One region of the Ramlibacter sp. PS3R-8 genome, then DNA from elsewhere that is predicted to be linked to it. Evidence: predicted binding sites of a transcription regulator. Region 1 holds the regulator's gene; the other holds the start of a gene.
The links. The regulator HrcA, encoded in region 1, represses chaperone genes, less so after heat shock. The targets are predictions, from matches to a motif close to TTAGCACTCNNNNNNNNNGAGTGCTAA.
Positions count from the first base shown of each region.

Region 2: the regulator HrcA is predicted to act here: its motif matches at 1,308-1,334, upstream of groES (co-chaperone GroES).

Region 1 covers NZ_JBBHGT010000001.1:1,594,850-1,598,258, forward strand. Annotated here, with positions in the region: gene recN (DNA repair protein RecN) at 1-303, opposite strand, end outside; gene WG902_RS07610 (NAD kinase) at 300-1,196, opposite strand; gene hrcA (heat-inducible transcriptional repressor HrcA) at 1,244-2,248, shown strand; gene WG902_RS07620 (calcium-binding protein) at 2,504-3,409, shown strand, end outside.
Region 2 covers NZ_JBBHGT010000009.1:13,449-16,857, reverse strand. Annotated here, with positions in the region: gene groL (chaperonin GroEL) at 1-851, opposite strand, end outside; gene groES (co-chaperone GroES) at 891-1,211, opposite strand; gene WG902_RS22290 (MarC family protein) at 1,416-2,060, opposite strand; gene WG902_RS22285 (MaoC family dehydratase) at 2,060-2,560, opposite strand; gene WG902_RS22280 (SDR family oxidoreductase) at 2,560-3,306, opposite strand.

The DNA.
Region 1 (3,409 bases):
CTTGCCCTGGCTGTCGATCGTCCGGCGCAGCAGCAGGCTGTCGGTGCTGTCGAAGCCGGCTTCCTGCAGCCATGGCAGCAGCGCAGGCGGCAGGTCGAATTCGGCGCTGATCTCGGTGCGGGCGGCGCCCTCGCGAACGACGGTGGATTCGGCGCGCGCCCCCAGGGCGAGCTGCAGCGCGTCGACCAGGATCGACTTGCCGGCGCCGGTTTCCCCCGTGAGCACGGAAAAGCCGTCGGCCAGGTCGAGCTCCAGCTCGCGGACGATCACGAAATCACGCAGGGCGATGCGCTTGAGGCTCATGAACCGGCTTCGTTCCAGTGCAGTTTCTTGCGCAGGGTGTCGAAATAGGTCCACCCCTTGGGATGGAGGAATCGTACCGTGTACTCCGAGCGGCGCACGGTGATCCTGTCACCGTGCAACAGTGACGCAAGTGACTGCATGTCGAAATTGGCGCTGGCGCCGCGGCCGGAGACCAGCTCGATGGTGATTTCCACGCCGTCCGGCAGCACGATCGGCCGGTTGGACAGCGTATGCGGCGCGATCGGCACCAGCACCCAGCCCGGCGTGGACGGGTGCAGCAGCGGCCCGCCCGCCGACAGCGAATAGGCGGTGGAGCCGGTGGGCGTGGCCACGATCAGGCCGTCGGCGCGCTGGTTGGCCACGAAATGGCCGTCCACCTCCACCCTCAGTTCCACCATGCCGGAGGTCGCGCCGCGGTTCACCACCACGTCGTTCATTGCCAGGGCTTCGAAGACGGCCGCGCCATCGCGCATCACCTGTGCGTGGATCAGGGTGCGATGGTCTTCCTCGAACTGCCCGGCCAGCATGGGCGGCAGCACCGTGCGGTACTTGTCCAGCGGGATGTCGGTGATGAAGCCCAGCCGCCCCTGGTTGATGCCGATCAGGGGCACGCCGTAGCGGGCGAGCTGCCGGCCGATGCCCAGCATCGTGCCGTCGCCGCCGACCACCAGTCCCAGGTCGCATTCTTTTCCGATGGTGGCGACGTCCGCGGTCGGATGGCTGTTCAAACCGGCGACACTGGCGGTTTCGCGCTCCACCACCACCTCGCAGCCTTGGGAGCCCAGGAACTGCGCGATGTCTTCCAATCCGGCGCGCATGGAGGCCGCCAGCGGCGGTGCAAGCGCGGCGTGGTACTTGCCGATCAGGGCGACCTGCCGGAAGATGGGATTCATCGGCAAATTACATCATTAAAATTGACGCGCAGTCCCCGCCCCGTTCCATGAAGCTCGACGACCGCGCCAAGCTGTTGCTCAAAGCCCTGATCGAGCGCTACATCGCCGAGGGGCAACCCATAGGCTCGCGCACCCTGTCGCGGGCCTCCGGGCTGGAGCTTTCGCCCGCCACGATCCGCAACGTGATGTCCGACCTGGAGGAGCTGGGGCTGGTGGCCAGCCCGCACACCTCCGCCGGCCGCATCCCTACCGCGCGCGGCTACCGCCTGTTCGTGGACACCATGCTCACGGCCAAGCAGGGCGATTTCGCCACGCCTTCGCTGCCGGCGGACCAGCCGCAGAAGGTGATAGCCAATGCGGCGCACATGCTGTCCACCCTGTCGCAATTCGTCGGCGTCGTGGTGGCGCCGCGACGCAGCTCCGTGTTCCGCCACATCGAATTCCTCCGGCTGTCCGAGCGACGCATCCTGGTCATCATCGTTTCACCGGACGGCGATGTGCAGAACCGCGTGGTGCACACGGCCGCCGACTACACGCAGTCGCAGCTGGCCGAAGCCGCCAACTACCTGAACGCGCACTACGCCGGCATGGCCATGGAGGAGGTGCGCGAGCGCCTGAAGGGCGAGGTGGAGCAGCTGCAGGCCGAGATCGTGGTGCTGATGCAGACGGCCGTGGACGTGAGCTCCGAGGCCATGAAGCAGGACCAGGACGAGGTGGTCATCTCCGGTGAGCGCAACCTGCTGTCCGTGAGCGACTTCGCCGGCGACATGACGCACCTGCGCCATGCGTTCGAGCTGTTCGAGCAGAAGACGCAACTGATGCGGCTGCTGGACGTGTCCAGCCAGGCCGAGGGCGTGCGCATCTTCATCGGCGGCGAAAGCCACATCGTGCCCTTCGAGGAGCTGTCCGTCGTGAGCGCGCCCTACGTGGTGGACGGACAAGTGGTAGGAACGCTCGGTGTGATCGGTCCCACGCGGATGGCCTATGACCGGATGATCCAGATCGTCGACATCACGTCGAAGCTGGTGAGCAATGCGCTAAGCCACAAATAGCGGTCATCCCGGCGGAGGGTCCGTCATCCGCGCGAAGGCGCCGGTGCCGGATGGTCACAACAGGTAAACAAGCCGCCGCGCTGCGTCCGCAGAGGGCAACTCGCGGTGGCCGCCCCCCGCGCGCAGGTGCGGCATCGCCGCCCGTTACGCACCGACAAAGGGGCTACCTGCGCGGCCGTGGGATTCCACGCCTGCAATGCCGCAGATCCTTCTAAATTTCACTCCGTCCAAGTCTTTGACAACGAAAGGGAGCACATGGCTTTACGCACCAAACGCGGTCAGTCCATCTTCGGCGACCGCCACGACAACTGGATCAACGGCGGCACCGGCGACGACACCCTGGTCGGCGGCAGCGGCCGCGACAGCCTGTTCGGCGGCGACGGCAACGACTACCTCGATGGCGGCGCGCACGTCGACGTGATGCGCGGCGGCGCCGGCGACGACACCTACGTCGCGCACCAGACCGGCGACCGCATCCTGGAGGAGGCGGATGCGGGCATCGACACCGTCCTGAGCTACGCCCGCTCGTTCAAGCTCGATGCCAACGTGGAGATCGGCCGGATCATGTCCACGGAAAGGGCGCACATGAACGGCAACGCGCTGGACAACGTGATCTATGCCGGCGTGGGCAACAACGTCATGAATGGCGGCGCTGGCACCGACACGGTCTCGTTCGAGTTCGGGGTCAGCGGCGATGCTGGCGTGCGGGTCAATCTGGCGTCGCCCGCGGTGCGCGACACCGGCGGTTCCGGCCGCGACAAGGTCCACAACTTCGAGAACCTGGTCGGGTCCGCGAACGACGACTGGCTGGGTGGCGACAGCGGCAACAACATGCTGGACGGCCTCGGCGGCAACGACACCCTGCTCGGCGCCGACGGCAATGACAGTCTGGAGGGCGGGGCCGGCAACGACATGCTGGAAGGTGGCGCCGGCAACGACACGTTCGACTTCGACGCCGCGACGGACATGTCCACCGACCCTGCAGCCACCGACGTGATCGGCGATTTCGTGGTGGGCGAGGATCTCATCGACCTCTCCGGCATCGACGCCATGGCGGATACGCTCGAGGACGACGGCTTCACCTTCATCGGTGCCGCCGACTTCAGCGGTACCGACGCGGCCGCCGAGCTGCGCTACACGTTCGACGCCGCCGCCGGCATC
Region 2 (3,409 bases), on a different contig from region 1:
CGGTCGCCGAAGCCCGGCGCCTTGACGGCCACGACCTTCAGGATGCCGCGGATGGTGTTGACCACCAGCGTGGCCAGCGCTTCGCCTTCGACTTCTTCCGCGATGATCAGCAGCGGACGGGAAGCCTTGGCGACTTGCTCCAGCACGGGCAGCAGGTCACGGATGCTCGAAACCTTCTTGTCGTACAGCAGCACGAACGGGCTCTCGAGCAGGGCGGACTGCTTCTCGGGGTTGTTGATGAAGTAGGGCGACAGGTAGCCGCGGTCGAACTGCATGCCTTCGACGACTTCCAGTTCGCTTTCGAGCGACTTGCCGTCTTCGACGGTGATGACGCCTTCCTTGCCGACCTTGTCCATCGCGTCAGCGATGATCTTGCCGATGGTCTCGTCGCTGTTGGCCGAGATGGAGCCGACCTGCGCGATTTCCTTGGACGTGGTGGTGGCCTTGGAGGCCTTCTTCAGCTGCTCGGTCAGGGCCAGCACGGCCTTGTCGATGCCGCGCTTCAGGTCCATCGGGTTCATGCCGGCGGCCACGTACTTCATGCCTTCGTGCACGATGGCTTGCGCCAGCACCGTGGCGGTGGTGGTGCCGTCACCGGCGATGTCGCTGGTCTTGGAAGCAACTTCCTTGACCATCTGCGCGCCCATGTTCTGAAGCTTGTCCTTCAGCTCGATTTCCTTGGCCACGGACACGCCGTCCTTGGTCACGGTGGGGGCGCCGAAGGAGCGCTCGAGCACCACGTTGCGGCCCTTGGGGCCCAGGGTGACCTTGACCGCGTTGGCCAGGATGTTCACGCCTTCGACCATGCGGGCGCGGGCGTCACCGCCGAAAATTACGTCTTTAGCTGCCATTGTTCGTTACCTCTGTGAGATGAATTCGGGGGTGGGCGCTTACGCGACCTTCTTCAGGCCGGCGGCGGGCACGCCTTCGACCACGGCGAACAGGTCGTCTTCCTTCATGACCAGCAGCTCGTCGCCCTCGACCTTGACGGTCTGGCCGGAGTACTTGCCGAAGAGGACACGGTCGCCGACCTTGACGTTCAGGGCGATCAGTTCACCCTTTTCGGTCTTGCGGCCCGGGCCGACGGCCAGGATTTCGCCCTGGTCCGGCTTTTCGGCGGCGTTGTCGGGGATGACGATGCCGGAGGCAGTCTTGGTTTCCTGTTCCAGGCGCTTGACGATCACGCGGTCGTGCAGGGGGCGAAGCTTCATGTGCATCTCCTTCAAGAGAATTGGGGTTCAACCTGGGCGCCAACGGAAGTTAGCGCTCATTAACTCACGTGGAGGAGGGCGATTGCAGCTCGGCTGCTAGCACTCAACTCCAGCGAGTGCTAATGATAAGGGCATTTTTGTCGGTTGCAAGCGCGGCGGCCCGTAGTCGGCCGCCTACTTCGCAAGCGGTCGATTCCTGGATGCCTAGCCGCCTGCCGCGCGGCCGAGGACCGGGAACAGTTTGCCCAGCCCTTCGGCCATCACTTCCACCGCCAGCGCCGCGAGGATCAAGCCCATCAGCCGCGTCAGGACGTTGATGCCGGTCTGCCCCAGGATCCGGGCAATGGGATTCGCCAGGGCGAAGCTCAGTGCGGTGACCAGCGCGACCACCACACCGTAGGCGACCAGGGTGGAAAGCTGCAGCGCCGTCTGCGCGCGCTCGGCGTAGATCACCACGGTGGACATCGTTGCCGGCCCGGTGAGCAGCGGAATCGTCAGCGGCACCACTGCAATGCTGTTGCCCATGGCCAGCTTGTCGGCGCCGGCTTCCATCTCATTCGTGTTCGGCTTGGCCTCGGCGGGCTTGGCGTTGAGCATGTTCAACGCGCTGGTCAGGAGCAGCATGCCGCCGCCCACCTGGAAGCTGGCGATCGAAATGCTGAAGAACTCCAGGATGCGGATGCCGAGCAGCGCGCTCGCCGCGATCACAAGGAATGCGGTGACCGACGACACCACCACGGTGTGCCGCCGCTGCGCCCGCGAGAAGCCCTGCGTGTAGTAGATGAAGAAGGGGATGATGGCCGGCGGGTTGACGATGGCCAGCAGGGTGATCAGCGGCTTCCAGTCCATCAGGCGCCCGCGCGCTGCGCCTCGTAGGCCGCCAGTTCTTCCGGCGTCGCCGGCGTGCGGCGGCCGAACATGCCCCAACCCTCCATCTCCAGCACCTTTTGGCCGTCCTGGTTGGACATCTCCCAGCGCGACCGCACCAGCCCGACCTCCGGACGCTTGCGCATCGGGCGCGACTCCAGGATCACGTGGCGCAGCGAAAGCTGGTCGTTCGGGTACACCGGTTTCAGCCAACGCAGGCTCTCCAGCCCGGGCGAGCCCTGGCTGGTGGAATGCCGCAGCATGTTGTCCACCGTCAGCCGCATCGCCAGGGCCGCGGTCTGCCATCCGCTGGCGCACAGCGCGCCGAAGATCGATTGCCTGCCTGCCTCCTCATCCACGTGGAAAGGCTGCGGGTCGTACCGGCGCGCGAACTCCTTGATCTCCTCCTTGTCGACCGAGGTGGTGCCGAGCTCGCGCACGCTCCCGGGCACGAGGTCTTCCCAACAGATCGTCTCGGGCATCAACGCCCCCCGGACACGTCCACCAGCGACATCGTGGTGTAGCTTGCCTCGGGTGACAGCAGCCAGACGATGGCCTGTGCCACTTCCTCGGCGCTGCCGCCGCGCTGCATCGGCACCAGGTGCTGCAGGTCGCGCACGCGGTTGGGCAGGCCGCCGGAGGCGTGAATCTCCGTTTCGATCAGGCCGGGCCGTACCGCGTTGACACGGATGCCTTCGTTGGCGACTTCCTTGGCCAGCCCGATGGTGAGGACGTCGATGGCGCCCTTGACGGCGGCGTAGTCCACGTACTGGCCCGGCGCGCCCAGGCGGGCGGCGGCGCTGGAGACGTTGACGATGGCGCCGCCCTGGCCGCCGTGTTTGGTGCTCATGCGGCGCACCGCTTCGCGCGCGCACAGGAAGCTGCCGAGGAGGTTGACGTCGAACATGCGCTTCAGGCGCTCCAGGCTCATCTCGTCGACGCGCTGGGCCCGGTCCACGATGCCGGCGTTGTTCACCAGGGCGGTCAGCCGTCCCAGCTTCGCATCCACTTGTTCGAACATGCGCAGCACCTGGTCCTCCTGCGCCACGTCGGCTTGCACGGCAAAGGCCTTGCCGCCGCCCGCCTCGATGCTGCGCACCACCTCCGCGGCCGCCGCTTCGTTGCTGGTGTAGTTGACGGCGACGGCGTAACCCTTGCGCGCCGCGAGCACGGCGGTGGCCGCCCCGATGCCTCGGCTGCCGCCGGTGACCAAAAGAACTTCTTTCATGCGCTGCTCCACTGCCGCGCTGCCGGCGGCGAGCCGCCATTAGACCAAATGGGACGGATTGACGCGGCGGCCGGGCTCGGCGAAATTCGGCGCTTCGCATCAC